DNA from 2 places in the Bradyrhizobium sp. WSM2254 genome. Region 1 is predicted to be linked to the other one. Evidence: predicted binding sites of a transcription regulator. Region 1 holds the regulator's gene; the other holds the start of a gene.
What was found. Region 1 encodes HrcA, which represses chaperone genes, less so after heat shock. Its sites were predicted from a motif close to GTTAGCACTCNCNNNNNGNGAGTGCTAAC; they were not measured.

Region 1 (3,408 bases):
CGGCGCGTAAGCGTTTCGCGCTGTCATTCCGGGGCGATGCGAAGCATCGAACCCGGAATCTCGAGATTCCGGGTTCGGCTCTTCGAGCCGCCCCGGAATGACGCCCAAACTCAGTTCGCCGCGCCGCTCGACTCGTTGTTGTTCGCCGCGGGCGCAGCCTTCGCGCCGCCCTTGGCGACACCGACGAGAGCCGGACGCAGCACGCGCTCGCCGATGGTGTAGCCGGCCTGCATGACCTGCACGACGGTGCCCGCAGGCACCGACGCATCCGGCACCTCGTACATCGCCTGCTGGAAGTTCGGGTCGAACTTCTGGCCCTGCGGATCGAATTTCTTCACGCCATGCTTTTCCAGCGCGTTGAGCAGCGAGCGCTCGGTGAGCTCGACGCCCTCGATCAGCGAGGTCAGGCCGGGATCGGCCGCGGCACGGGCCTCGGCCGGAACCGCGTCGAGCGCACGCTGGAGATTGTCGGCGATGTCGAGCACGTCGCGGGCGAAGCCGGTAATGCCGTAGAGGCGGGCGTCGGCGACTTCCTTGGTGGTGCGCTTGCGCAGATTTTCCATCTCGGCCAGCGTCCGCAGCATGCGGTCGCGCGCCTCGGCGGCTTCCTGCTGCAACAGCTCGACCGAGCCGGGCTCCGGATCGTCGGGCATGATGTAGGGTTTTGACACCACGGGCTCGCCGGTTGGCGGGGTCGTGTCGTCGGGCTGCCGGTCTCGATCGGTCATCGGCTCTCTTCTCGAACTCGTCTCAAGGGATTGTTGGCCCGGATATCGTGCCTAAGCTCACGAAAATCAAGCGCCCGTGATCGGCTCAAACGCCGGTCAGCCCCCCAGAAGGCGGCTGACGATGCGCGCGGCGTAGTCCACGGTCGGGATCACGCGGGCATAATTCAGCCGTGTCGGCCCGATCACGCCCAGAACGCCGACGATGTGGCCGGCGGCATCCCGATAGGGCGAGATGATGGTGGAGGAACCCGACAGGGAAAACAGTTTGTTCTCCGAACCGATAAAGATGCGCACACCCTCGGCGGTCTCGGCCCGGCCGAGCAGGTCGATCACGCCGCGCTTGGTCTCGAGATCGTCGAACAAGAGGCGCACCCGCTCCAGATCCTCCAGCGCGTGCAAGTCTTCCAGCAAATTGGCGTGGCCGCGGACGATGAGCTGGCGGTCCTCGTTCTCGCCGCCGGACCAGCTGGCGATACCGGCGGAAATCACCTTCTGGGTCAGCTGATCGAGCTCGGCACGGGCTTCCGCCAGCGCGGTCTCGAGCTCGAGCCGCGCCTCGGCCAGGGTCCGGCCGCGAATCCGCGCATTGAGGAAATTGCCGGCCTCGGTGATCGCCGAAGAGGGAACTCCGGGCGGCAGCGTCAGCACGCGGTTTTCGACCTGGCCATCCTCGCCGACCAGGATCACCAGCGCCTTTTCCGGTTCCAGCCGGACGAATTCGATGTGTTTCAGCCGCGCATTGGATTTCGGCGTCAGCACCACGGCGGCGGCGCGGGTCAGGCCCGACAGCCGGGTCAGCGCCTGGTCCAGCGCCGCCTCGACCGACTGCGCCTGACCGACGGACGTGAGCTGGCTCTGGATCGACTGCCGCTCGGCGTCATTGAGGTCGCCAACCTGCATCAGGGCGTCGACGAAGAAGCGCAGGCCGAGTTCCGTCGGCAAACGGCCGGCGGACGTATGAGGGGCATAGATCAGGCCGAGCTGTTCCAGGTCGGCCATGACGTTGCGGACCGAGGCCGGCGACAGCGGCATCGCGATCAGGCGTGAGATGTTCCGCGAGCCCACCGGCTCGCCGGTCGCGAGATAGCTTTCGACAATCTGACGAAAGATGTCGCGGGAACGCTCGTTGAGCTGGGCGAGGCCTGCGCGCGGCGCGATCAGATGGATCGGATCGTGATGGGCCACGGACGGTAACTCCTCTCAGACGCTTATAATTTGTCTATCCCGAAGGGTTCTGACAAGCGTGGCGTTTGCGGGGTGGAAAACCGGGGGTGAAAAAGCCTTGCCGCCCACCCTCACCCCACCTACAAGCACCGCGAATAGCCCTTTTCCGAGAGTTTTGGAGGATTTCCCATGCGGCCAAGCCGCCGTGCGCCCGACGAATTGCGCCCCGTGACGCTGGAGCGCGGCGTGGTCAAATATGCGGAAGGCTCCTGCCTGGTGAAATTCGGCGACACCCATGTGCTGGTCACCGCCACGCTGGAGGACCGCCTGCCGCCGTGGCTGAAGGGCCAGGGCCGCGGCTGGGTCACCGCCGAATACGGCATGCTGCCGCGCGCGACCTCGGAACGCACCCGCCGCGAGGCCTCCGCCGGAAAGCAGAGCGGCCGCACCGTCGAGATCCAGCGCCTGATCGGCCGCTCGCTTCGCACCATCATCAATCTCGAAGCGCTCGGCGAGCGCCAGATCACGGTCGATTGCGACGTGCTCCAGGCCGACGGCGGCACGCGCACGGCCTCGATCACCGGCGCCTGGGTCGCGCTCGCCGATTGCGTCAACTGGATGAAGGCGCGCAACATGGTCAAGGCCAACGTGCTGCGCGACAACGTCGCCGCGATCTCCTGCGGCATCTACAACGGCAACCCCGTGCTCGACCTCGACTATGCCGAGGATTCCGAGGCCGAGACCGACGCCAATTTCGTCATGACCGGCGACGGCCGCATCATCGAGGTGCAGGGCACCGCGGAGCGCGAGCCGTTTACGGAAACCGAGTTCCTGGCGCTGATGGCGCTGGCGCGCAAGGGCGTCGCGCGGCTCGTGGACTTGCAGAAACTGTCTGTCGCGTAGTCAATAGGCCCATGCACCGCCGAATCACCGGAAAGCTCGTCATCGCCACCCACAATCCCGGCAAGCTCGCCGAGATGAAGGAGCTTTTGGCGCCTTACGGCATCGAGGCGGTGTCGGCCGGCGAGCTCGACCTTCACGAGCCAGACGAGACCGGCAACGATTTCCGCAGCAACGCCGCGATCAAGGCGATCGCGGCGGCGCGGGCGACCAAGCTGCCGTCCTTCGCCGATGATTCCGGCATCGTGGTCGACGCGCTCGACGGCGCGCCCGGCATCTACAGCGCACGCTGGGCCGGGCCGACCAAGGATTTCACCGCGGCGATGACGCGGATCGAGCGCCTGTTGCAGGAGCGCGGCGCGACCATGCCCGACAAGCGCAAGGCGCATTTCGTCTCCGCGCTCTGCGTCGCCTGGCCCGACGATCATCTCGACGAGGTCGAGGCGCGCGTCGACGGCACGCTGGTCTGGCCGCCGCGCGGCACCGCCGGCTTCGGCTACGATCCGATGTTCCTGCCCGACGGCCACAGCCGTACTTTCGGCGAGATGGAAAGCATCGAGAAGCACGGGCTGCCGCCGCTTGGCCTCGGCCTGTCGCACCGCGCCCGCGCCTTCGT
Region 2 (3,408 bases), on a different contig from region 1:
GCCTGGACGTCGTCATTGGCGTTGGTGAGACGGCCGACCGCCTTCTTGGCGCGGAGCAGCGCGACGCCGCCGCCGGGGACGATGCCTTCCTGCACTGCGGCACGGGTGGCGTTGAGGGCGTCCTCGACGCGGTCCTTCTTCTCCTTGACCTCGATCTCGGTCGCGCCGCCGACGCGGATCACCGCGACGCCGCCGGCCAGCTTGGCGAGGCGCTCCTGGAGCTTCTCGCGGTCGTAGTCCGAGGTGGTCTCCTCGATCTGCGCCTTGATCTGGCCGACGCGGGCCTCGATGTCGGGCTTCTTGCCGGCGCCGTTGACGATCGTGGTGTTCTCCTTGTCGATCACCACCTTCTTGGCGCGGCCGAGCATCTTCACCGTGACGTTCTCGAGCTTGATGCCGAGCTCTTCGGAGATGAGCTGGCCGCCGGTGAGGATCGCGATGTCCTCGAGCATGGCCTTGCGGCGGTCACCGAAGCCCGGCGCCTTGACGGCGGCGACCTTGAGGCCGCCGCGCAGACGGTTGACGACCAGGGTCGCCAGCGCCTCGCCCTCGACGTCCTCGGCGATGATGACGAGCGGCTTGCCCGACTGCACCACGGCTTCGAGCACCGGCAGCATGGCCTGGAGGCCCGAGAGCTTCTTTTCGTGCAGGAGGATGTAGGCGTCCTCGAGCTCGGCGGTCATCTTCTCGGCGTTGGTGACGAAGTAGGGGCTGAGATAGCCGCGGCCGAACTTCATGCCCTCGACGATGTCGACCTCGGTGTCGAGCGACTTGTTCTCCTCGACGGTGATGACGCCCTCGTTGCCGACCTTCTGCATCGCCTGCGCGATCATCTTGCCGATGGCGGCATCGCCGTTGGCCGAGATGGTGCCGACCTGGGCGACCTCGGAGGAGGCGGCAACCGGCTTGGCGCGCTTCTCGATGTCCTTGATGACGGCGGCAACCGCGATGTCGATGCCGCGCTTGAGGTCCATCGGGTTCATCCCGGCGGCAACCGCCTTGGCGCCTTCGCGCACGATGGCCTGGGCCAGCACGGTCGCGGTGGTGGTGCCGTCGCCGGCGAGGTCGTTGGTCTTGGAGGCGACCTCACGCACCATCTGGGCGCCCATGTTCTCGAACTTGTCCTCGAGCTCGATCTCCTTGGCGACGGTGACGCCGTCCTTGGTGATGCGGGGCGCGCCGAAGCTCTTCTCGATGACGACGTTGCGGCCCTTCGGGCCGAGCGTCACCTTGACGGCGTTGGCGAGAATGTCGACGCCACGCAGCATGCGTTCGCGCGCGTCTCCGGAAAACTTGACGTCTTTGGCAGCCATTTCTGCAATCCCTCGTGTTTCGTGATGTGTCTTGTTTCGTGCTGGGTTGCGCTCTCTCCGTCATTGCCGGGCTTGACCCGGCAATCCATCTTTTTGCGAAGAATGATGGATGCCCGGGTCAGGCCCGGGCATGACAGTGGCGCATTCAGCGGCTGTTCAGGCGGATGGCCTTAGGCCAGAACGCCCATGATGTCCGACTCCTTCATGATCAGGAGCTCTTCGTTGTCGATCTTGACCTCGGTGCCCGACCACTTGCCGAACAGCACGCGGTCGCCCGCCTTGAGGTCGATCGGGATCAGCTTGCCGGTCTCGTCGCGGCCGCCGGGGCCGACGGCGACGACCTCGCCCTGGGACGGCTTTTCCTTGGCTGTGTCCGGAATGATGATGCCGCCCTTGGTCTTTTCCTCGGCGTCGATACGTTTGACCACGACACGGTCATGCAGCGGACGAAATTTGGATTTAGCCATGACGTTTCCCTTTGGAGGCTCGCTTCGGAAGTAATGAAGTGGGTGGGGCGGCGCTTCCGTCCGTCCTCTTCCCGAGGATCGAACGGCGCGCTTAGCAATCGGGCTTTCCGAGTGCTAATAGTGCGCCCGGAAATATGGCTTGGCCGCGATCCTGTCAAGCAAAGGTGGTTAAGCGATTGGTGAGGCGGATATAGGATGGTGGCATTGGAAACGTGTTCGGGGCGCCGGCGTATCAAAGGACGTCATTGCCCCGGCGTCGGTTTTGCGCTTGGCTGCGGGAGGGGTGCGGCCATGGTCTTGTTCGGGGGAATGCCATGATCAGTTCAGCTCGCGCGCGCACGGTAGCCAATCTGGCGGCCGCGTCTTCTCTGGCGCTGTTGCTGGGCGCCTGCGGCGGCGGCATGAGCCTGCCGTCCTTCTCGTCGTCGTCTCCGCCGCCCGAAGCCGAGCCCGGTACCGGCCCGGAAATGCCGGCGAGCATCCGCGCCGACGAGATCGTCGGCCGCTGGGGTCTTGCCTCGTTCCAGAACCCGGCCGACCGCGCCCGCACCGAGGCTGCGGCGCGGTCCCAGTGCAAGAATCCTTACGTGATCGGCGCCGGAACCTCCGGCGGCGTGGTCATGCATCTGGCCGACCAGGCGACGCCGCAGGAATTGCGGCTCAAGGGTTCGCCCAGCGGCAAGAACTATATCGGGCCGGCCGGTCCGACCCCCGGCGAGCAGGACCGCGAGATCGTGTCCTTCGACGGCCGCGTCCTGATCACCCGCTTCATCGACAAGGACGCCGCCACCCGCTACGGCAACATGGTCTACGTCCGCTGCGCCCCGAGGGCGTAGTCTCTCGCCTTCGTCATGCCCCGCGACCCGGCTACGCCAAGGCTTCGCCGGGTTTGCGGTCTAGGGGCGCCGAAGCTTTAGCGTAGGCGGCAGGCGGGGCATCCAGTACGCCGCGGCTTCTCGGCTCTAGCCTCGCTGTCTCTGGAATACTGGATCGTCCGCCCCAGTGCGCAATTGCGCACAAGGCGGACGATGATAGCGTGAGATAAATCCCCAAAAACAAAAACGCCGGCTCGCGCCGGCGTTTTGCGTTTCCGCGATCTCGCGTCCGTTCAGTCGAACAGCGCGTCGATGTCGTCCTGCGAGGCGTGGCCGACGTCGCCGGCGAGCTTCGGACCGTTGAGGAGTTTTTCGTCGTCGCTGCGGGCGTCGACCGGCGCCGGCACATGGGCCTTGATCGCGTCGACGCCGCCCCAGATCTCCATCATCGCGTTGATGTGCTGCTCGATGAACTTCATCGTGGTCATGACCTTGCTGATGCGCTGGCCGGTCAGGTCCTGGAAGTTGCAGGCCTCGAAGATCGAGATGACGCGTTCCTGGATGTCGTCGGCGAGCCGCTTCTGCTGGTCGGCCGATTGCACCTTGGACATCGCACTGGCCGCCTGGTCGATCGACTCGGCGGCTTCCAGGATCTGCTGGGTCGCCTGCTCGGTGCCGCCGACGACCGCGCCGAGTTCGCCATTGACCTTGGCCATCTCGCCGCCGTCGAAGCTCTTGCCATGCAGCGTCGCGATTTCGCGCTTGGTGCGGTCGATGGCGTCGTGGATGAGGTCGAGCTCGACCTTCAGCTTC

Region 2: a site for HrcA is predicted at 1,871-1,899, ahead of groES (co-chaperone GroES). Genes of this name have one in related genera too.

What each region holds. Positions count from the first base shown of each region.
Region 1 is NZ_AXAB01000013.1:52,500-55,907, forward strand. Features, by position in the region: gene pncA (bifunctional nicotinamidase/pyrazinamidase) at 1-10, shown strand, start outside; gene grpE (nucleotide exchange factor GrpE) at 111-728, opposite strand; gene hrcA (heat-inducible transcriptional repressor HrcA) at 825-1,913, opposite strand; gene rph (ribonuclease PH) at 2,082-2,795, shown strand; gene rdgB (RdgB/HAM1 family non-canonical purine NTP pyrophosphatase) at 2,807-3,408, shown strand, end outside.
Region 2 is NZ_AXAB01000031.1:94,444-97,851, reverse strand. Features, by position in the region: gene groL (chaperonin GroEL) at 1-1,313, opposite strand, end outside; gene groES (co-chaperone GroES) at 1,484-1,780, opposite strand; gene A3M7_RS0123260 (hypothetical protein) at 2,095-2,616, shown strand; gene A3M7_RS0123255 (protein phosphatase CheZ) at 2,889-3,408, opposite strand, start outside.